2 regions of the Bacillus sp. LQ16 genome follow, and region 1 is predicted to be linked to the other one. Evidence: predicted binding sites of a transcription regulator. Region 1 holds the regulator's gene; the other holds the start of a gene.
The links. The regulator NrdR, encoded in region 1, represses ribonucleotide reductase genes. The targets are predictions, from matches to a motif close to AACACNATATATNGTGTT.

Region 1 (12,368 bases):
AATTACTAGAAAAACCGTTCACTGCTAAAGTTTAGAGGTGGTAAGTAATAATCCCGTACTAGGAAGCTCACACCCTAAGGCTTCCCTCTCTGAAAATCGTAGAAAACTACTCATGTCCTCATCATGACATTTCGATATATTTCATTTATGTAGGTAATTATATGCTCAAAAACTTAGAAAATCAAGGGCGTTACCTTTATTTTTTAAATTTTTCACATTGCGCTCAAAATCATGTAATCCATGTAATTGGACCCGTTCTTGAAACACATTTCGCAAAGTAATAATCATATTATGGTCTTGTTCTTTCGTATATAAATAAATCTTTTTGGGCGAAATAGAAAGAAGCGGCGCAATTACTTTCGTATCAATATATACATCATTTTGCTTTAATAATTCCTCATCTATATATTGGACCAACTTCTCCTGTTTTAAACGTCTTCCTTTATCATCATAAAAGATAAAGCTTTCATCAAAAATAAGATGCACGCAGGACAAGCGTGATTTACGGCTACTTACTTGTTGCCGAAGCGTCTCAATGAACATTTGGTATTCTTGCTCCATCTTATATTCATCAATTGCCACTTCCGCAAGTTTAGCCACCATTTCCCTATATGTACGAAGACGAAAACGGATATATGATGAAAACGAGAATGAGAGCGGATCACAAAGCCAATTATTTAAAGAAGACTTAATATATGACTCAAATGCGTTACGCGTTAAATCCTGAGCTACCCCTTTTCTTCTTCCCTTTAAAATCTCATGTGCCATGTGCAATATTTGATGACACTCTTCTTGTTCTTCATAAAAAAACTTTTCTTTTAAGATCGTATAAATCCACTCATTTTGTTTCACATTCACAATAAAATACACCATTACCGGCAATAAGATCTTTTCAATATAATTTGATTCACGTACTGGTATGTGAATCACCACTTTTTGTTCCTGTAAATACACACTCGTTTCCTTATATAATACTTCCGCTCTTTTCAGCAATTGTCTATATACGTGCATAGCATCATTTTTTTCTTCGAAGCAAATTTCAATCACTTTTGTCCCCCCTTTTATCCCTGCTCTAAAGGACTGTATCTATACGTTACAAATCCTATAAGAGTCCGTCCCGCGTGAAGTTCACTCTTAGTAGAATTACATTTCCTATCGTTAGAAAATCCACTCAATATGGCTTGCTAATTTTATATATATTAAGGGAGGAAGAAAAAAATGATACAAGCTACTATGAATTTTTTTATTGTATACTTTACTTATTACTAAAGGGAGGTATCTGAATGTTTGAATATAAATTCGTAAGAGTCGAATTTCATTGGGGGCTCACTCGCTCAAAACTAGCTGAAGACTACCAAGAAATTATTCAAGAACATGCTAGAGATGACTGGAGGTTCGTACAGATTGTTGCCCCTACGATTGGCAGTTCTGGACAACCTGAATATTTCGATCTCATATTTGAAAAGAAAATATCACTATAATACAAAAGAGCAAGCTTCTCAGCTTGCTCTTTTACTTATGACGACGGTTTTTCCCACCAATTGGAATTGGTTTGGCTAAATATTTAATTCGTTCCATAATACGTGCTGCCTTCATTTCTTCAGCCTCACCACGTTGTGTATACGTTAAATGATGTTCCAATTGTTTAAAATCAAAATTAGACGTAAAGAACGTCGGTAAGTTTTCTAACATACGGAATTGCAAGATTGCACCAAGCACATCGTCACGCACAAAGCTCGACATCGCTTCTGCCCCGATATCATCTAACATTAAAACTTGTACGCGTTTAACCGCATCAATCTTTTCGCCAATCGAATTATCTTGAATCGAACTTTTAATTTCACGTAAAAATTCCGGGAAGTATACGAGCATCGAACTTATTTTCTTTCGAGCAAGCTCGTTCGCAATTGCTCCTAAAAGGTACGTTTTTCCTACACCAAATTTACCGTACAAATATAAACCTTGTGCTTTTTTACCTGGTTCATATGTACTTAAAAATTCATTCGCTGCGCCAATTGCATCGATACGTGCATTTAAATCAGAAGGGTCTAAGTTTTCCATAGTTGCCTGTAAAATATCCGTTGGCATATATACACTTTGAACGAGTTTTTCATATTTCTTTCTCTCGTCATATGCTACTTTTCTAACGCAGCGATCGTATTGAATATCAATCATTTTCCCTTGAATAACAAGCTTTGGCTCATACCCTTGCAGCATATTTTTACATGCACCTAAATCCGGGCAATCTACGCAACCTACACTTTGTCCAATATATTCATATAACTTCACAAGACTGCGCTCAATCATAGAAGTCGTTACTTCACCTTTATGTTCGTCTATAAATTCTTTCACACGCGGATGCGCCATTACTTCTGCCTTTAATACTTCATATCTATTTTTAAAGTTTTCATTTTCCATTAATTTTGTAAATGAATTTTGAATATGCTCCATTTTCTCACCTCAAAGAGCGTTCATTCTCTTCTATTAATCACGCTTATATTTTTTTAACACTTCTTCTAATCGTTTTCGTTCATCTTCTAGCGTACTTGCATCTTTTTCTACACTTACATCTTTCTTCGCCGTTTCTTTCTCTTGTTCTTTCGGCTCTTCTTCCTTAAGCCAATCTGGCACCATTTCTTTTCGTACCGTTTTCTTCGCCGTACGGCCTTTTTTCTTCGTCTCAGCCCACTCTTGATATTGACGGTTCTCTTCTTTCGCTAACGCCATCGCGTCCGCTACTGTACCGACCTTTTTACGTGCCCAATGCCCAGCAATCTTCTCGACATACGTTTTCGCAAGTTTCATATCTGAGCGTAGCATAACGTAATAAATAAGTACATTCACAACTCCTGGTGTCAATTTTTGATTAATCATGACATCTTCAACGATTTGCAAGTCCGCTTTCGTTGCCTCTGCACCACCAGAAATCTCTTTCAATAGTTGTTTTGGCGAGATTTCCTCTAGCTGCTTTATTAACATCTCCTCTTGTGATGAAGGCTCTTTCTCTTTCATCGTACGTGCAGCATGAGGCTGTACTCTTTCACTTAGTACCGGTAATGCTTGACCATTTTCAAATTGATACCAATCGCGCGCTCCTTTTCTAAGCCTTTCCATATCAATTGTTTGCATCTCTGTCACCGCACCAAGAACGATATTTTGCATCGATAACACATCTACACCATACACGTAAGCAAGTGTTATAACGCAGTCTCTTACTTGATCTGTAATCGCCTTTTTAGGAACAAGAGCGGACAATCCATCTACAAATAAAGAGAAATCAAAGAAATCATTCCAAACTTTCGGAGCGTCTCCCTTCTCGTTACTTGGCATAGTTGTCGTTTTTGGAATACGAAGGTCTTCTTGCGCATGCTCAAGCTGTCCTGGATTAAACGAACCAAACACATCATTGAAAGAGCGCGTAACATTTTCATAAGAAGCAAAATCAAATTCTTCTTCTAAGAAATATTGCTTTACTTGATTATATTTTGTCCGACTCAATCGATTGTATAAAAAGATACTTAAAACAATATCATCAAAAAACTGCTTCGGAGATAAAGGTGGTTGCAACTCATATATGAACATTCGAATATCTTTTTCTTTCTTAATATATACCTTCAAAAGCCCAATTGCCTCTAACTTTACTCGTTCCTCATATATTTCAGGAAGTTGCATTTGCATAGTCACCATAAGGGAATGATGTGTATTCTCTTTTCCAAATACACGATCTTGCTCTAGCTCCCCCCATAGTGTCATGTATAAGCTAAAAGCTCTACTACCTATTAACGGCTGATACAACATCGTCAATACTTTTCGGTCGTAATTATGCAGTAGCCCTTTCGCACTTACTTTATAACGATCAATCGGCAATAGCTCCATCCATGACTGTTTTTCCATTCTTGCTTTTCCTTTCTCTCATCCAATCTATCCTCTACTTCATTCCTTCTATCTTCATTATATAAATTCTTAGTGAAAAAGAGCTATTAGCTTTCGCTTCTAGCTCTCTTATCCTATTACTTACGGTATGTAAAGAGAATAAAATACAACTTCTACTCTCTTTCTTTTTGCAGTATATCTTTTAATTCTTCAATAAATACATTTAAATCTTTAAATTGACGATATACAGAAGCAAAACGTACATAAGCAACATCATCAATATCGCGAAGTTCTTCCATAACAATTTCACCAATCATATCACTTTTCACTTCTGATATACCTAAATTACGCAGTTCACGTTCCACGCTTTGTGTTACTTCTTCTAATTGTCTTAAAGATACTGGTCTTTTTTCACACGCTTTAATTAAACCGCGTAAAATCTTTTCTTTATTAAACTCTTCTCGTGTGCCTTCTTTTTTAACAACGATAAGAGGTGACTCTTCTACCCTTTCAAAGGTCGTAAAGCGACTTAAACAACTTTCACACTCTCTTCTTCTTCGAATAGAGCGCCCCTCGTCTACCGGACGCGAATCTAACACTCTTGTACCATTATGAGAACAGGATGGACAACGCAATTCATTCACTCCTTTACACTATACTCTTTATTTTTCTCTACTCAATTCACCTAAAATATATATACAATATTATATAACTCATTCTAACTCTCTTACCACTTTAAGTTTCAGCGCATCACTTTATCATCTCATACTTAAAAATAAGATGGTATATAAGGCACTACCTCATTTGCAAGAGTCCAATGTATTCAACTAACGAGTACGTTATATTTTTCCTTTTTTATAAACTAAAAAAGAGGTGCATTATACACCTCTTTACATTTTAAATCAATTATGTTCTTTTTTAAAGAGCTTTTGTTTCTCTCTGCTTAATTTCGAAGCTACCAGTGCCTCGAGGAAGCTCGATGCTCTCACGCGTTTTCGCGTTTAAACCTTCTGCAATATATTCTGCAGCAACATTTGGATCAATACGATCCCCACAAGTATAAACATCAATACTTGCGTAACCGTGCTCCGGAAAGCTATGAATTGTTAAATGTGATTCTGAGATAATTACTACTCCACTTACACCTTGTGGTGCAAATTTATGGAAAGCAACCTCACGCACTTCAGCACCAGCTCTTAGTGCTGCATCCACAAATAATTGTTCAATATACGGCATGTCATTAAGCTTGTCGAAATCGCAATCCCAAAGTTCAGCAATCACGTGACGACCCATCGTATCCATAGTATCCATTCTACAGTTCCCCCTTGTAAATTTATTCTAACTGTTCGAATTGAAAACTAATTTGCAATTTGGCTTGCTCCACTACCACGGGGGAAAGTTAGTCCAGAGAGGTCCTAACCCTTTAAGTAGTGACTACGTACCTCAGCTCTTAAGTTTACGAGTGTTAGTATACTTTGTTTATTTTCATTTTGCAACAACAGTTTTTTCGATTTTCTGTCATATTTTCCTCTTTACTTTTCCCTAAAAAAAATAAACGATTCACAAATGCAGTAATCACAACGTTTCGTGGTATGTCCACTTTTTAAAATATACTTATATAATTTTTTTCCTTTTCAGAAAAAAATAAAAAAAGAGGGCAAATATTGCCTTGCCCTCTCCTCCCTTATTCACTTAAATGTGTTGCACATTTTCTTGTTTCGCTAACTCTTCAACAACTAACGTTACAAGATCTACAACACGACGAGAGTAGCCCCACTCGTTATCATACCAAGCAAGTACTTTCACTTTACGATCACCCATTACCATTGTAGATAAACCATCGATAATAGCTGAATGTGTATTTGTATTAAAGTCGATAGATACTAAAGGCTCTTCGCTGAATTCTACAATACCTTTTAACGCACCGTTTGCAACAGTTTTGAATGCATCATTAATAGCTTCAACTGTCACATCGCGTTTTACATCTACTACTAAGTCAACAAGAGACACGTTTGGTGTTGGTACACGAAGTGCCATACCATGAAGTTTTCCGTTTAAGTGCGGAAGAACTTTTGCTAGCGCTTTCGCAGCACCTGTCGTTGTCGGAATGATTGATTGTCCGCAAGCACGTGCTCTTCTTAAATCTTTATGTGGGTTATCAATATTTTTTTGGTCATTTGTATAAGCGTGAACTGTCGTCATTAAACCGTTTTCAATTCCAAACTGCTCATCTAACACCTTCACAACAGGCGCTAAACAGTTTGTTGTACAAGATGCATTTGAAATAACAGTATGTTTTGTAATATCTAATTGGTCTTCATTCACACCAACTACAATTGTTACATCTTCATTTTTACCAGGCGCTGTTAAAATAACTTTTTTCGCTCCAGCTTCAACGTGAAGAATTGCTTTTTCTTTCGAATTAAATTTACCAGTTGCTTCAATTACAACTTCAACACCTAAATCTGTCCAAGGCAATTCCTTTGGATCGCGGTTGTTTAAAAGGCGAATCATTTTTCCATCAACTAATAAGTGATCTTCAAATGCTTCTACTGTTCCGTCAAACTTGCCATGAACTGTATCATATTTAATTAAGTGTGCTAACGTTTCAGATGGATAGCTTGCATTGATTGCTACAATTTCGAATGCGCTTTCTTTTATTGCTTGACGAAATACCATTCTCCCAATACGTCCAAATCCATTAATTGCCACACGAGTCATAATATGTTATCCCCCTTGAATGCGTTATACTATTTATCTCCAATCCCAATAATAGTATAACACAAAAAGGAGATATGTCACTAAGCATTTTCATTAATTTCACAATTTTTTAGTCAATAATGTTCCACTTCTTTAAAATTACCTGCAATTGTGTTTTCGTTCCCATAATTGTGCCATCATTATTTATCACTTCATCTGCATTTTTCACTTTTTCTTCTAACGGCATTTGAGATTGAATACGAGCTGTTGCTTCTTCTTCTGAAAAGTTATTTCGTTTCATTAAACGCTCTAATTGCGTATGCGGCTTAACTGCTACAACTAAAACGCGGTCAACAAGACTTGTTAATTTGCTTTCAAATAAGAGAGGAATATCTAACACAACCGCTTGCATATCTTCTTTTATGTACATCTCCTTTTGCCTATTCATTTCCTCACGCACTGCAGGATGAACAATTTTATTTAACTGCAATCGTTTTTCTTCATTATAGAAAACGACACTTCCCAGTTTTGGACGATCTAGTTCTCCATCTTCTTGTAACACTTCCGTTCCAAATACTTCTACTATTTTGTTATATGCTGGTTTTCCTTGCTCTACAACTTCTCGTGCAATAATATCTGCATCAATAACCGGTATGCTCAGTTCACGAAACATTTGAGATACTGTACTTTTTCCACTTGCAATGCCTCCTGTTAATCCAATTACTACTGTCATAATAAGCCTCCTCATAATAAAAGGCGCGAAACTAATGTTCCACGCCCATACTTACATTTTCCAAATTCCAATTATAATGAGTAATACCCCAGGCAGGAATGTAAATTTTTGTAACCACTTCATATTCGATAAAACCGTTCCAAGTTTCATTCCAATAAATAAAAACAAAGAACTCATAATCGCAACTAATATCGCCATCATAGCGGGTGCATACCCTAATAAAGATGCACCAATTCCGGCACCAAATGAGTCTACAGAAAGAGCGATACCAAGAAGCAATGCCTCTCCTGCAGAAATGGTGCCTGATTTATCAAAATCTGCTACAGTCGGTTTCCGTAAAATTTGAATCACTAGCCCTAGCGAGGCAATCTCTAATTTCCAGACCTTCTCCTCTTGCTTCGGTTCTTCTTTTTTTTCACTTCGAAAAAATTGATACAATACCCAAATCCCTATTCCAATAAGAACAAGCCCACCGATACGCGTTGCGATAACAGGTGAAAATACTTTCGCGATCATATGTCCAATTCCCATTGAAACAAGCATAACAGCCGCTGAACACATTCCGATAATTATAATTGATCTTAGTGGAATTCTTACGCTTCTTAAACCATATGTTAGCCCTACACTACAGCTATCTAAGCTTAATGTAAAAGCTAATAAAATAAGAGATAAATAAAGGTACATCGGTAAGCTCCTCCCTTATACATAGCTCTGCTGTATGTATATGACAAATGCCTATCCGATGTTATCTCTTTTCTATATTCTTGGCTGACAAATTGGGCAGTAATGCGTTCCTCTTCCGCCAACAACTGTTTTTTCTAATATCGTACCGCAAGTTACACACGGTTCTCCTTTTTTTCCGTATACATTTAGGAGTTCTTGGAACGAACCAATTTGCCCTTGTGAGTTGATATACGTTCGAATTGTACTTCCGCCACGCTTCACTGCTTCTCCTAGCGTTGTAACCGTAGCCTCATAAATTCGCTCAATTTCTTCTTTTGTCAAAGACGACGCTTCTCGTTCCGGATGAATTTGAGAACGGAATAAAACTTCATCCACATATATATTTCCAAGCCCTACTAAAAGACGCTGATCCAATAGCACAACTTTTATTTTACGATTTGTCTTTTGCAATCTTTCTTGTAAATACTGTGGTGTCAATTCAGCATCAAACGGCTCCGGCCCTAAGTCAGCAAGAGGCATTTGGTTCATCTCTTCACCTTTCTTAAAGAGATGCATCGTACCAAACTTTCTCACATCTTTATAATGTAATTCAGTTCCATCTGTAAATAAGAAACGGACGTGCGTATGTTTATCAATTGGCTCATCCTCTTGATGTAGTAAAAACTTACCTTCCATACGCAAATGTGAAACAATAACATAATTTGTTACATATAGAAGCAAAAACTTTCCTCTTCGCTTTATATTTTCAATCTTCTCGCCTTTTAGCATTTCTTTAAAGATTTCTGCATCATCTGGTCGTTTCACTATTTTTGGATAAGTAACAATAACATCTTCAATCGTTTTTCCTGTTACAAGATTTTCAAGTGTCCGTCTGACGTTTTCAACCTCTGGTAATTCAGGCATTTCATCACTTCCTTATTTTGCGTCGTACCAAGTTGGACCGTAAGAATAATCAACTTTCAGCGGAACTGCGAGTTCAATCGCATGCTCCATTACTTCAGGTACAAGCTGCTCTAATTTTTCAATTTCTTCTTTTGGTGCTTCAAATATTAATTCATCGTGTACTTGCAGAAGAAGACGCGCTTGTAATCCTTCTTCTTCTAAACGATCTGCCATAATAATCATCGCTTTTTTAATAATATCTGCTGCAGTACCTTGAATTGGTGTATTCATCGCTGTACGCTCAGCGAAGCTACGTAAATTGAAATTACGACTCGTAATTTCTGGAATATAACGACGACGATTTAATAATGTAGCCACATATCCTTTTTGTTTCGCATCTTTTACGATGTCCTCCATGTATTCTTGTACACCAGGGAAACTTTCTAAATACTTTTCAATAAATTCCGCTGCTGCTTTTCTTGTAATTCCTAAGTTTTGTGAAAGACCATAATCACTAATACCATACACAATTCCGAAGTTAACAGCTTTCGCTTGTCGTCTCATATTTGAAGTTACTTCATCTTTTTCAACGCCAAATACATCCATAGCTGTTTTCGTATGAATATCCATGTCATGCTGGAATGCTTCAACTAGCCCTTTATCATTTGCAATATGAGCTAATACACGCAGTTCGATTTGTGAATAATCAGCCGCATACATAATCCAACCTTCTTCTGATGGAACAAATGCCTGACGAATCTTTCTTCCTTCTTCTAATCGAATCGGGATATTTTGCAAGTTCGGATCCGTTGAACTTAATCGACCTGTTTGCGTTAACACTTGATTAAAGCGAGTATGAATTTTAGATGAATCTTCATGTACAACTTTCAGTAAACCTTCAATATAAGTTGAATTTAGCTTCCCTAATTGACGATAATGTAAAATGTTTGGAATAATTTCATGGCGATCCATAAGCTTGTCTAATACATCAGCTGACGTAGAATAACCTGTTTTCGTCTTTTTAATAACCGGTAAGTTTAAGTTCTCAAACAGAATTACACCAAGCTGCTTCGGTGAATTAATATTAAATTCTGTTCCCGCAAGCTTATAAATTTCCTGTTCCATTTCCTTTAATCTACCTGCGAGTTCTTCTCCCATATTACGAAGACGCTCCGTATCAACTTTTACACCTTTTACTTCCATATCAGCTAATACACGCGCAAGTGGCAATTCTAACTCTGTAAACAGTTCATATTGCTCATTCTTCTTTAACTCTTCAACGAATGTTTGCTTTACATCATATAATACATGCACTTTACGAGCCACATGCTCCGCTACTACTTCTAACTCTGGAACAGCACGCTTCGCACCTTTTCCGTAAACTTCTTCATCTGATTTCACAGCATGCGTTTCTTTCATTTTCGCTACAGTACGGAAATCTTTATCTGTATCAGCCGGGTCAAGTAAATAAGCAGCGATTAATAGATCAAAGTCAATCCCTTGCATATCTATCCCATTCCATTTCAGTGCAACGATTGCTCGCTTCGCATCAAATGTATGCTTTCTCATTTCTCCATTTGCAAGCCATGCTTTAAATGCATCCGACGCAAGAGCAATATCCTTCTGAATAAAGTAGCAACCATTTTCATTTTGAATACCAAAGCCTTGAATGTCCGCCTTATGATAATTATCTTCTTGCACTTCTACGATAAGCGCACTATCTTGCTGAAGCATTTCTTCTGTAACTTCTTCCACAATATCAAATGTAATATCATCTAATTCAGCTGGAGCTGTTTCTTCTGGCGTAACGCCTAATTTATTTAAAAGAGATGTAAATCCTAAACTCTCGAACATTGGAATCACATCACTTGCTTCATATCCTTTATACGCCATATCATCCACATGAACTGTAATCGGCGCATCTGTAATAATAGTCGCAAGATCTTTACTCATAAGAGCTTGTTCTTTATTTTCTTCCAGTTTTTCTTTTAATTTCTTCCCGCTTACTTGATCTAGATTTTCATACACTTCTTCAACCGTTCCAAACTGTGTTAACAATTTAATCGCCGTTTTTTCACCAACTCCTGGTACACCCGGAATATTATCTGATTGGTCTCCCATTAAACCTTTCATATCGATAATTTGCTTTGGTGATAAGCTATATTTTTCAAATAAAGATTCTTTCGTATATTCATCTACTTCCGTAATCCCTTTTCGCGGAATACATACAAGCGTGTTATCAGAAACAAGTTGAAGTAAATCTTTATCTCCTGAAATAACTTTTACACTTGCTCCTTGTTCACTCGCTTCTTTTGCTAGCGTTCCCATAATATCATCCGCTTCATAATTTTCTAATTCATAACGCGGTACATTGAACGCATCCAGCATCTCACGAATAAACGGGAACTGCTCTGATAATTCAGGTGGAGTCTTTTGACGTCCTCCTTTATACTCACTATACGTTTTATGACGGAAGGTTGTTTTGCCTGCATCAAACGCCACTAACATATGAGTTGGCTTTTCTTCCTCTAATATTCTCATTAACATCATTGTAAAACCGTAAATTGCGTTCGTATGTATACCTTTGTCGTTATTTAAAAGCGGTAGTGCAAAGAAAGCACGATACGCGATATTATTACCATCTACTAATACGACCTTTTTTTCCAAAATTGAAACCTCCCCATACAAATTTGAAATGATTTTTTTCACAGAAAAAAACCGTTCCTTTCCTCTCTCTATATTAACATGACTAATAGAGAGAAGAAAAATAACGGTTATTTTCTTTCATATATAAAACAGACTTATATTGGCATAAAGGGAAGTGACGAGAACAGCTTAACTATTCTCGTCCAAAATTACTCCTTGGATGAAGGGGTTTTCATGTATTATATTAACAGAGCTTTATTAATATTTAATTAAGCCATTGTTAATATATTGTAAACATCCTTCATCCTATTTTTCAGTTGCTGATTTTGGTAAAACAACTGTAAATGTTGTCCCTTCCCCAACTTCACTATCCACTGTAATTGTACCGTGATGCGCCTCTACTAAATGCTTTACAATTGATAATCCAAGGCCTGTACCACCAGTATTTCTACTTCTCGCTTTATCCACTCGGTAAAAGCGTTCAAAAATACGTGGAATTTCCTCTTTACTAATACCAATTCCAGTATCCGATACTTTTATATAAGCATTATACTTATCTTCCGCTAACTCTACTGAAACAACGCCTCCAGCCGGTGTATATACGATCGCGTTATTCATTAAATTAATAAAGATTTGTTTCAAACGACTTGGATCTCCAATAACAGAAGCACGTTTTAATACATTCACTTGTAAAGAGATTTCTTTTTCTCCTGCTTTATTATCAAGCACCATATGAATATCTTCAAGCAGCCCCTTCATGTCAACGGTTCCCATATTTAATTTAAATCCTTGTTGTTCGATCTTTGACAAATCTAATAAATCTTCAATTAATCCTTGCATGCGCTCACTT
Region 2 (12,368 bases), 2.3 Mb from region 1:
TGAATATGATTTCATTGTTTGTATAAACATATAAACAATATAAAAGAAAAATATAATCATAATGATTCCAAATATACCCTCTTGTCTACTGATAGCCGCATCACTTTTTCTTACAATCATTTGTGAAAATAACACAGCTTCAATTAGTACAAAGAATAAAAAAGTAACAATATATCTTTTCTTATTTACATTCCATAAATAGGAAAGTACTGAATTCACTTACTAAACACCTCCTTAAACAATTCATGAACTGCTTTTCCTCTCTGAAAACGAATTTCTTCTACATTTTCATATAGAACCATTTCTCCATCTTTTAAAAAGATCACTTCATCAAAAATATTTTCAATTTCATTTATTAAGTGAGTGGAAATTAATATCGTACAATCTTCCCTATAGAACTGTAGAATTAAATCCAATACATGTTCTCTAGAAAGAGGATCAATCCCGCCCAATGGCTCATCCAGTACATATAGCTTCGCTTTTCGAGAAAACGTTAAAATAATCTGCAGCTTCTCAACCATACCTTTTGACAATGCTGTAATTTTTTCTTCTAACGGTATTTTAAATTCTGCAATCGTATCTACCGCTTTTTGAATATCGAAGTCTTTATAAAAATCTCGGTAGAAAAATAAAGCGTCTTTTACAGTCATCCAATCATCAAAGATTGGCTTATCGGACATAAATGAAACAATTTCTTTCGTCTGTAACCCTACCTTTTTACCGTCTATTGTAATACTACCTTCAGAAGGGTGTTGCAAGCCTGCAATCATTTTCAATAACGTCGTTTTCCCGCTCCCGTTATCTCCAACAAGCCCAACGATTTTCCCTTCCGTAATCTCTATGTTTAATTCACGGATCACTGCTTTTAATCCGTATCTCTTCCATAAGTTTTCTATTTTCAATAGCTCTGTCATTGGCTCTCCTCCCTCTTATCATGTAATGAAGAACGAAGAATTGTAAGAATTTCTTCTTCTGAAAAACCTAAATTGTCCATTCCATCTATAAAAGAATGAAGCAATTCTTTCGCCATCTCTTTTCGCAGCTCCATAATTTTCTCCCCTTCATTCGTTACATACCGTCCCATTCCTCTACGTGTGACAACAACTCCATCCCGTTCTAGCTCTTGAAATGTACGCTGAATCGTATTTGGATTCACTTGTAATTCACTCGCTAATTCACGGACAGAGGGAATTTTATCACCAGGTAATAAATGTCCTGTTACGATCTCTTTTTTTATGTATTCCATTACCTGAATGTAAATTGGTGTATTTGGAGAAAACTCTATTTTCATTTCTTCCCTCCTTTTGTATTAGTGTACTAGTTAAATAATACACCGATACAAAAAGTTTGTAAATACCCATTTAATTACAAAAAAGTTCTATCCGTTAAACGAATAGAACTTCCCAAATATAAATCGCTATACAAAAATAATAGTGTTATGTAAACAAAATTATAAAGAAAAACTGTCTTATCAATGAATAAGACAGTTTTTCTTTATAATCCTATATTAAAAGTTAAACACGAAGTCATCGTCAGCTAACTTTTCAACGTTCGTTGCTTTTACGTAACCATTTCCTTTTACAGAGAAGAAATCATGGTTTTTCGTATCTGTACGTAAACCATTTAAAACGATTGGGTTAATTTCTTCTTCTTCAAACTTCGGCTCAAGTCCTAAGTTCATAAGCCCTTTATTCGCATTGTAACGAACGAAACGATTTACATCTTCTACAAGACCGATAGAAGTGTAAATTTCTTCTGTATAGGCCATTTCAATTTCATATAGTTCCATTAATAACTCTTGTGTTTCTTTTTGCACTTCTTGTTGCTCTTCTGCAGAAAGTTCTGCGAAGATTTGTTGTGCTAAAATACCGACGAATACGCCGTGTATTGACTCATCACGAATTATCAAGTTGATAATCTCACCACTTGCTGTTAGTTTTCCTTGACCAGCTAAGTAAAGTGGATAGAAGAATCCGCTATAGAATAAGTAACTTTCTAAGAACACACTTGCTACCATTGCCATGTATAACTCTTTTTTTGTTACTTCAGGCTTTAATAAACGACGATAGTAACTAGTAATAATACCAGCTTTTTTCTCAAGTAACGGATGATTGTCTACCCAGTCAAAAATATCATCAATCTCTTCTTCTGTAGCTAATGTTGTGAAAATGTGACTATAACTTTTCGCATGTACTTCTTCCATAGCTCCCATGAAAGCTAATACACTTTTCGCTTGTAAATTTTCAAGATGAACCAGTACAAGTGGCATTCCTTCGCCACCTTGTTTCGTATCTAAAAGTGTTAAACCACCTAATACACGCTTATAAGCAATTTGCTCTTCTTTCGATAATTGCACCCAAGTATTTTTGTCAGACGAAACCGCAATTTCTTCTTCTGTCCAAAACTGAGCGATGTTTTGCTTCCAAAACATTAAACTAAAATCATCTTCTTTTTTGTTCCAGTTTACCGCACGCATTAAATCGCCCCTTCTCTAAATATGATAACTAAGCATGAGCAGGGTTCAGAAAACCCTGCTCATCATGTCTCACTTTTTATATTAAACGGTACAAGCCACACACTCTTCCACGCTTAATTTACGTGTTCTCGTATAATACAGACTCTTTAAGCCTTTTTTATGTGCATAGATGTAGTAACGTGCTAATTCACGTGTTGAAATATCACTATTAACGTAAAGAATTGTACTAATTCCTTGGTCAATATGTTCTTGAATTTCTGCGATTAAATCAATTAATTTAAACTGATTCATATCGTAAGAAGATTTATAGTACCAGAACGTATCTTTTGATAAATACGGCATTGGATAATATGTTGTCGCATTCGCATATGTTCTTGATTCGATTTGACTTACGATCGGCATTACGCTTGAAGTTGCATTTTGAACGTAACTGATTGATTGTGTTGGAGCAATGGCAAGACGATATGAGTTGTATAAACCATTCTTTTGCACTTGCTCTTTTAAACTTGTCCAATCTTCTTTTGTTGGAATATGAATTCCTTCAAATAGTTGCTGAACTTTTTCAGTTACTGGGCTGTAATCTGTCGTTTCATACTTTTCGAAGTATGTGCCATTCGCATAATCAGATTTATCGAAGTCCTTAAATGTCTCGCCTTTTTCTGTAGCGATTTCCATACTTTTCTCAATAGAGTAGTAATTTAACATCATAAAGAATGTACGAGCGAATTCTTTCGCTTCTGCACTTTCATAAGCGATTTTATTTTTTGCTAAATATCCGTGTAAGTTCATTGCTCCAAGTCCAACTGAATGAAGCTCGTCATTTGCTTTTTTCACGGTTGGTGCATTCGGAATGATTGTCATATCAGAAACAGCTGTTAAAGCTTCCATTCCTGCATGAACCGCTTCACGAATTTCTTTATTTTCCATTACGTTTACGATATTTAACGATCCTAAGTTACAGTTAATATCACGACGGATAATGTCATCTGTACCGTAATCATTTATTTCTGAAGTTTCTTGAAGCTGGAAGATTTCTGTACATAAGTTCGACATCTTCACAGTTCCAATATCCTTCAATGGATGTTGATTATTTGCATTTGATTTAAACATTAAGTATGGGTAACCAGACTCAAGCTGAATCATAGCGATTTTAATAAGCATATCACGTGCACTAATATCTAGTGGCTTCTTCTTCACTTTGGGATTGCTCATTAATTCATCGTACATTTCATCAATATCAATATCATCTAAATGCTTGCCATATTCTTTATAAACCGTATAAGGTGCGAAAACATGGAAAGGTTCATTTTTCTCAGCAAGCTCAAAGAACTTACTTGGAACGATAATTCCGATTGATAGAGACTGAATACGGCTCTTCTCATCGGCATTTATTTTTTTTGTATCAAGGAATTCAATAATATCCCAATGGAAAATGTTTAAATATACTGCACCGGCACCTTTTCGTTGGCCAAGTTGATTCGCATATGAAAACGAATCTTCAAGCAATTTCATAACAGGTACTACACCACTTGCAGCGTTGTCGATACCTTTAATTTGCTCACCACGTGCGCGTAGCTTAGATAAGTTTAAAGCTACTCCCCCGCCGATTTTCGATAATTGCATCGCAGTATTAATGTTAAAGCCGATCGAATTTAAGCTATCGTCCATCTCTAACAAGAAACAAGACACCATTTCTCCTCTTCTGCTTCTTCCCGCATTTAAAAAGGTTGGTGTCGCTGGTTGGTAGTTTTGTTTTACAATCATGCTTGCGAATTGTCTTGCCTTCGAAACATCACCGCGTCCTAAGTATAATGAAACAATTGCTACACGATCTTCATAGCTTTCTAAGTATTGTTTTTGATCATTCGTTTTTAACGCATAATCTTTGTAGAACTTAGATGCTGCCATATAAGATTGGAACTCGAAGTTTTCACCATAAGCGATGCTATATACTTCCTCTACTTCCTCCAAGCTATACTCGTCCAGAACGTTGTAATAGTAATCATGTTCTTTCATATACTCCATTCGCTCTGCCACGCTATTAAAAGGAACGGTATTCTCTCTAGCTTCTTCCATAAAGACTTCTAATGCCTCTTTATCTTTATGAAGCTGATAAAAACCGTCCTGCATTTGCGTGATTTCATTATTCAGTTCAATGTGTCGCAATCTCCCGCACCCTTTCCTTAAAATATTCTACATCGTTATTTGTTCCAGATAACTCAAATTTTGATACAATAGGCACTTCATATTTAGTAGAAATCTTGTCAGCACTTGCACCGAACATGTCTCCCCAGTTACGATTGCCGCTTGCAGATACGCCTTTTAATTTTTCATTATTGCGCTCTAAAAAGTCTAAAACACGTTCTGGTACATTGCCAAAACCTGTTGTATACGTAATAAGAATAAAGTCTTCATCTATTACTAGATCTTCATCAATTTGAACGGCCGGCATATTTAATTTGTGAATGAAACGCTTCACGTTTCCTGTCATAGAATCATATGCAACTAACATTTCCGACCCTCCCTCTCAAATCTATATTCTCTATATATTGTATTACGTTTCAAAATAAGACACAAGATATATGTATAAATTCTTTCTTTTTTTAACTTTTACTTTTCGACATGATAGCCGTTTTTTTTCAATACAATGACTATGAAACAACATTCTAAAACTCATGTCAATAAAGTGCTTTTCAAAAAAGTTGTCAACGAATTTAACCTTATTTTTAAAAAAGTTAACAATATATTTTGTCATAAAACGGTAGATGCTGAAGAAATATATTTCTCCAGCATCACGCAAAAAAGAACAGATATAAAACGATAATCTGCTCTAAAAAACGATTACATTTATCAAATTTACCTTATTAAATATATTATACATATACTTTCGTCTCTCGTTACATACTAAAAGATAACTATTATAGAAAAAGATTATTATTATGGAACTTCAATTTATTTATGAAAAGTTTATTCAGAGTGCTCAATACGCAAAATATCTTTTACAAATATGTGATGTGGATTTTCATCTTTATCAAGCATTGTACATACAGGAGCCTCTTCATCAAAGTATACAATCATTCCTTCTACATACTGATATGTATGTTGAACTTGTACAGTTACTTTAATTTCTATCGCTTCTTCATATGCTCTTTTTATTTTCTGAAGCATTTTTGCTGAACATTTTCGTTTCTCTGGATACATAACCATTCCCATAAATCTATTGCCGGCTCTATCTTTCCACATATAATCCCAATGTGGTAAAATGCCTTGTTTAAAATCGCCCATAATTCCCCTCTCCTTTATCTTTTATTTATCCCGCATTAAACGTCCAGTTGGTGAAGGTTACTAATCAGTGAGGGATGCCCTGCTGATCAAAATTCCCCTTTATGAACGTGGCGTTTCTGAATATGTATAAATCACTTGCCCGCCTCGCTGTGCGTTACCAATGAAATGCTTAAAGTCTTCTCTATTTACAACAACTTCTCTGAACGTATAAAATACATCTTTCGTAACAACATACTCCGTTATTTCACCATTTTTCAGCTGATCTAAAATTGTATTTGCTAATTCTTTATCCATGTATTTCACCTCTCTGCAATATTTTATTCTATCGTATATTCTATAGGTCAACAACTGTAAAATTATCCCGCTATTTGCGGGTAGTCCGATTGGTGTTGACTACTAATCAGTCGTGGAATGAACAAAAAATCTTACTGATTAACATTTCACTTTATCTTGTTGTTATGCCATGATTTTATTTTCGTTATTTCGCAAACAATATCGTTTTACTATATGTCCACTAAATATCATATACTAACATAGCTACTTCTCTATATCAAACATTTCGGCATTCAATTATGCAAAGTTCCATACCACTATGCTACAATATACAAATAGAACTAGGAGGGATACTATGATTCGGAAAGCAAAAAAGACAGATGCAATGGCAATAGCTCCTTTATTGTATAATGCTCTGCATGAAATTGCTGAAAAAATCACAGGTAGCACAGTTGAAGCAGAAGTATTACTAGGACTTGAGACATGGTTCTCAAAAGAAAATAACCGTCTGAGCTACGAAAACTGTTTTATTTATGAACAAGACGAGAGTGCAGTTGGAATTATTGTCGCTTATCACGGTAGTGAAGCAACACAGCTTGACGCACCAATTGTACATCACTTAAGAGAATTACATAAAGATGAATCGATTACGTTAGAAAAAGAAGCTGAGCTTGATGAGTATTACATTGATACATTATCAGTTTCAAGTGCACACGGTGGAAAAGGTATTGGTTCTAAATTAATTGAAGCTGCCGAAATCTATGCAACTGAAAAAGGGCATGAAAAAATCGCTTTACTTGTTAATTTAGAAAACACACGCGCCTATTCACTATACGAAAAGTTAGGTTATAAAAAAGATGAAATTGTTATGCTAGTAGGCGAACCTTATGCTCATCTCGTAAAACCATTAAACGTCAAAATTTCTATATCTTAAAAAGAAAGCACACGATTTATATAAATCGTGTGCTTTTATGTTAAATTCGTATTTAATATATTTCCATCCATCGCCTCGTGAAACGTATATGTTGTACATCCCCATGGCTTTCTATGCAAAATAGGAGAACCAGACCATCCCATTGCCCTCAGCTCCGTTCCAATCATCGAATTAAAATAATTATGACCTACAAGAGCAATACTTCCATGTACGAGAGCATAACGATGTAACAGGTAAGCCGCTTGCCTTGCCCTCTCTCTTACTTCCTTATAAGACTCAACATCTTTATGGTAGCCAAGTATCCATAATGTGCGCCCAATGAACATCCATACCTTAATTGTGCATTTCAACCACTTCGGAGCAAAAAAGTATGAAGGAACTTCAGCTTCTCTAAAAAGAGAGTTTTGCATAAAAGATAAAGAATCCGTTAATTCAGCTGCTGATTGTACAGCACGCCTTTGATCACTTGTTAAGACAAATTTCGCTGCTTCAATTGCCTCTATTGTTTCTATCGGCATTTTAGCTTTTTGTATCATTGACTCGGAATCATACTGTTTCATCCATTCGTGAAATGAATTAATTGTCATCGGTTCTCTTATACAACCTAAACAACCATGACGAATAAAAGAAATCTTCATTCTTTTCACTCTCCATTCATCACTTACGAACTCTATTATGCACTAGTTCTAAACATCATACCACGCAAGAAAAGAAAGTCATATACCTTTACATCTCCCCACCACTATCATGCGGTATCGAAGCATGGATACCATCCATCCCATCAAAATATGTACTCGTATCATATTGACGAATCTTTTTTAAATGCATATAAGAAAATAAAAATAAAATTAAAGCTATAACACTCCCCACAAATTCAAACATCATTTTACCGCCTCTAATTTCTCCCACTTCAGCAGGTTATTCTACTTTTTCATTATACCTCGATATAAAGATTCCCGCATTTTTGCTATTTTTTTCAAATAACATGGATTTTCTACATATTTTCTTACAAAAAGTGAATATTTTTCGAATTTTTACTTTGGAAACATTTACAAAGTAGGAAATATGGTTCAAAATAGGAGGAAATAAAAAAAACCCAAATTTATTCTTTTTTTGGGAAAACTGTAACAAGGAGAGTTGCTTATGCAGATCGCAGAAACTGGAGATATCATCGAATTTAAAGGTGGAATGCAAGGCCGTGTTCAAAAAGTAAATCAAAACTCTGTTATTGTTGATATAACAATTATGAAGAATTTTAGAGAACTAGATATGGAACCTCTTACAGTTGTAAGTCATAAAAACTATACTGTCATTAATCAAAATGCATAATATAATAGAAAGAAAGGGCCTGTATAGTATACAGGCCCTTTCTTTCTATTAACGATTATCAATTGTTTCCGGATATAGATCGTGGTTCATCATGCGGTAGTCAGCCATTTGTTCATACTTCGTCCCTGGGCGACCGTAGTTGCAGTATGGATCAATTGAAATGCCACCACGTGGTGTGAATTTCCCCCATACCTCAATGTAACGTGGATCCATTAATTTAATTAAATCGTTCATAATAACGTTCATGCAATCTTCGTGGAAATCACCATGATTGCGGAAACTAAATAAATACAACTTTAAAGATTTACTCTCTACCATTTTTTGCTCTGGAATATAGCTAATATAAATTGTTGCAAAATCTGGTTGTCCTGTTTTCGGACATAAACTTGTAAATTCAGGACAATTGAATTTTACAAAATAATCACGGTTTGGATGATTATTATCAAATACCTCTAATATTTCTGGGCTATATTCAAATAAATATTTTGTATTTTGATTTCCTAATAATGTTACATCTTTTAAATCTTCATCTAATCTTCCAGTCATTTTAAACATCCCTTCTCGTTATACGCCGCGTTTATTTCCCCATACTAACGCATGAAGCTGAGGCAATACTTTTGCATCATTCATCTCTTTACAATTTACAGCTTTATCAATCAGCCACTCATACTTATCTAATAATTTTTTAATAAGCATCGCATCATCCACTGTTTTTGTATCATCGTTTCCTACTTGCAGGAAAAATGGTACACCTGGATAACGTTCGTGCATCTTAACTGCATATTCAAAATCATGATCATCGAATACTACTACTTTTAAACTAATATCTTTTCCTGCTAGTTTCTGAATAATAGCATCTAACTTCTGAAAATCTGTTTTCATCGTCGAACTTGGTGGTTTTGGAGAAATTGTTACCTCATCAATTTGAAGTAACCAATCTTGCCATTTACTCCCTTGCGTTTCAATTGCCGTTCGCATTCCATTTTCTTTTAATATTGAAAGAAGAAACTCAATATTTTTCAGTAATGCCGGATTTCCACCTGAAATCGTAACATGAGAAAAATTTTCTCCTCCAATTGCAACAAGCTCATCCCAAATATCTTCTGGTGTCATCTGTCTAATTTGATCTTTAGCTGATCCATCCCACGTAAAAGCAGAATCACACCAAGCACAGCTATAATCACAACCAGCTGTACGGATAAACATTGTCTTTTGCCCTACAACCATTCCTTCACCTTGAATAGTCGGACCGAATATTTCTAAGACAGGGATTTTACTCATCAAGCATCCACTCCCGTCTTACTTCCGCATAACTAGTCGGCGTCTCAAATAGACGAACAAATTCAACGCGAGCTCCTTTATATTCGTTCAATCGATTCTCTTTTGTTAGTGCTTCTGCCATCTTTTCATAAATCCAAACGACCATATTTTCAGCAGTCGTATTCATTGCAGGTAACGTTTCGTTTAAATAACGATGATCTAAATAAATTTCGATTTCATTCTTCCAAATTTCTTTTATATCTCCAAAGTCAATTGCAAGACCTATTTCATTTACATATCCACTAATTCCAAATACAACTTTATATGTGTGACCATGTAAGTTTTTACATTTCCCTTCATAACAGTGTAAATGGTGTGCTGCATCAAATGTAAATTCCTTGCTGACCATTACTCTTTTATTATGGTATTTGAGTTGTTTACGCTGAATATCCTTGTCCATTTTTTGCAAATTCTCTACGATGCGAAATCCAAAAAAGTTATCCATTAGTTGTTCGCTCCTTCGCGTTCTTGTAGGTACGTATCTAATCCTGCTTTACGAAGTTGACATGCTGGACATTCACCGCAACCATCACCAATGATTCCGTTATAACATGTTAATGTTTTTTCCCGAACAAACTCAAATGCTCCAAGTTCATCTGATAATTTCCATGTTTCAGCTTTATCAATCCACATAAGTGGCGTGTGAATGACAAACGGGTAATCCATAGATAAATTTAAAGTAACGTTTAACGATTTCACAAACACGTCACGGCAGTCTGGATAACCACTGAAATCAGTTTCACATACACCCGTTACAATATGACGTGCTCCAACTTGTTTTGCCAATACAGCAGCAAATGATAGGAAGAGTAAATTTCGTCCATCTACAAATGTCGACGGCAATTCACCTTCTTCATGTGTAATCTCCATATCCGTTCTCGTTAACGCATTTGGAGCAAGTTGATTTAATAGACTCATATCTAGTACCGTATGCTTTATTCCTAGCTCTTTTGCAATTTCCGCTGCACAATCAATTTCTAGCTTATGACGTTGATTGTAATTAAATGTTACAGCTTCTACCTCTGCAAACTGCTCTATTGCCCAAAATAAACATGTCGTACTATCTTGTCCTCCACTAAAAACAACAACTGCTTTTTCTTTTTTCATTTCACTCATTCTCCTTCTCTACTATAAATAAGAAGAAAGAACGTTCTTGAACTGTCACAATAAAAAAACAAAACAATACCTAAGGATATTGTTGTTTCCATAGTTTTTTATAGAGGGAGTTCGCGAACCTCTCCCGCGCGGTGCACGGAATTTCTTCTTTCATTGACACAGCTTATTGTAACATATTGTATACTAGCGTAAAAATTTCTGATTTTTCCGCTATTTATCATTTCATTTCTTTCATTTTATAGTATGATTAATTTAATATAAGAAGAGAGGAGGCATCCCACTGAAATCCTTTATTATTTATCTCTTTTTAAATATATTATTCATCCTGATTACAATGCTCGTATATCATTTATTTTGGAATCAAAAAGGGAAACGCTCTCCTAAATTAAATTCAGCTATATTCATTGTACTCTGTTGCCTCGCTACCGTACTCTGTATTACATTTGCAGCAAAAACAAATAATGGTTTTCAATTTGATATGCGCCATATTGTATTAATTGTCGGTACATTAACGGGAGGGCCTATTGCTGGTGGTTCTATCTTAGTTGTATTAAACATATATCGCTTATTATTAGGTGGGATCGGTGTTTTCCCATCTCTTATCGGTTCTGTTCTTCTATTTATTGTTCTACTATTAACATATAAATTTTTCAATCGAACTTCTAATCGTATAAAAATAACACTTGCTATTATCTACAGTCTCACATACGGATTTAGTTGGATACCCTTCTTCCTTTCAAAGGTTACAAATAAGACTGATTATATACCGCATATTATTGTGTATGAGTTATGTTCAATGCTTGGTACGATTCTAATTTTATATTTACTACACATATTACAAACTCAAGTTCGTCTCCAAAACGAACTTATAAATGCTGAAAAATTTCATTTAATTGGTGAAATGGCAGCGTCTATCTCTCATGAAATTCGCAATCCATTAACTTCAACAAAAGGGTTTTTACAACTGTTACAATCAGAGACATGCACTGAGCAGGAACGAAAATTATATATCGACATTGCCATTAACGGCATTGAACAAGCAAATCATGTTCTTACAGATTATTTAACCTTTGCTAAACCAAGCATTGAAAAAGAACAAACATTACAGTTAGAAGAAGAATTACTACATGCATTGTCGTTAATTACACCGCTTGCTAATTTAACAAATGTACGTACTCATTATATAAAGCAAAGCACTTCTTTTTTTATCGCTGGAGAAAAGCAAAAACTAAATCAATGTTTATTAAATATTTTAAAAAATTGCATTGAGGCTATGCCAAAAGGCGGTGATCTTTATTTCACATTAGTTCCTGATCATAAGCATATTCAGTTATATATAAAAGATACAGGAGTCGGTATGGATTCAGAACAAGTAAAACGTCTTGGCTCGCCTTTCTATTCAACGAAAGAAAAAGGCACTGGACTTGGAATGATGGTCGTATTCAGTGTTGTTCAAGCTATGAATGGAAAAATTGATATTATAAGTGAAAAAGGAATCGGTACAACCTTTTTATTAACTTTTCCACTCATACAAAAAACGTGATGAAATAATCATCACGTTTTTTCTGTTCCTTCAACTAATTCAGCAAAAGCTTTCACTTTTCCGTGCGGTTGTTGATTTTCTTTACGCGCTTT

Region 2: nrdI (class Ib ribonucleoside-diphosphate reductase assembly flavoprotein NrdI) is a predicted target of NrdR. The motif match lies at 5,015-5,032, and genes of this name have one in related genera.

The regions. Positions count from the first base shown of each region.
Region 1 covers NZ_CM173491.1:4,460,202-4,472,569, forward strand. Annotated here, with positions in the region: T-box leader at 1-134, opposite strand, end outside; gene ytxC (putative sporulation protein YtxC) at 166-1,047, opposite strand; gene AC3EMB_RS22525 (DUF4177 domain-containing protein) at 1,284-1,481, shown strand; gene dnaI (primosomal protein DnaI) at 1,513-2,451, opposite strand; gene AC3EMB_RS22535 (replication initiation and membrane attachment family protein) at 2,485-3,894, opposite strand; gene nrdR (transcriptional regulator NrdR) at 4,047-4,508, opposite strand; gene speD (adenosylmethionine decarboxylase) at 4,792-5,175, opposite strand; gene AC3EMB_RS22550 (glyceraldehyde-3-phosphate dehydrogenase) at 5,566-6,594, opposite strand; gene coaE (dephospho-CoA kinase) at 6,704-7,306, opposite strand; gene ytaF (sporulation membrane protein YtaF) at 7,358-7,990, opposite strand; gene mutM (DNA-formamidopyrimidine glycosylase) at 8,063-8,893, opposite strand; gene polA (DNA polymerase I) at 8,906-11,539, opposite strand; gene phoR (sensory box histidine kinase PhoR) at 11,825-12,368, opposite strand, start outside.
Region 2 covers NZ_CM173491.1:1,399,378-1,411,745, reverse strand. Annotated here, with positions in the region: gene AC3EMB_RS07135 (hypothetical protein) at 1-219, opposite strand, end outside; gene AC3EMB_RS07130 (ABC transporter ATP-binding protein) at 216-914, opposite strand; gene AC3EMB_RS07125 (GntR family transcriptional regulator) at 911-1,291, opposite strand; gene nrdF (class 1b ribonucleoside-diphosphate reductase subunit beta) at 1,508-2,476, opposite strand; gene nrdE (class 1b ribonucleoside-diphosphate reductase subunit alpha) at 2,558-4,642, opposite strand; gene nrdI (class Ib ribonucleoside-diphosphate reductase assembly flavoprotein NrdI) at 4,629-4,988, opposite strand; gene AC3EMB_RS07105 (hypothetical protein) at 5,444-5,761, opposite strand; gene AC3EMB_RS07100 (hypothetical protein) at 5,861-6,055, opposite strand; gene AC3EMB_RS07095 (GNAT family N-acetyltransferase) at 6,390-6,968, shown strand; gene AC3EMB_RS07090 (histidine phosphatase family protein) at 7,004-7,606, opposite strand; gene AC3EMB_RS07085 (hypothetical protein) at 7,695-7,850, opposite strand; gene AC3EMB_RS07080 (YkvS family protein) at 8,112-8,297, shown strand; gene queF (preQ(1) synthase) at 8,346-8,843, opposite strand; gene queE (7-carboxy-7-deazaguanine synthase QueE) at 8,862-9,578, opposite strand; gene queD (6-carboxytetrahydropterin synthase QueD) at 9,571-10,062, opposite strand; gene queC (7-cyano-7-deazaguanine synthase QueC) at 10,062-10,724, opposite strand; PreQ1 riboswitch class I at 10,818-10,861, opposite strand; gene kinB (sporulation sensor histidine kinase KinB) at 11,068-12,276, shown strand; gene AC3EMB_RS07050 (DUF6254 family protein) at 12,288-12,368, opposite strand, start outside.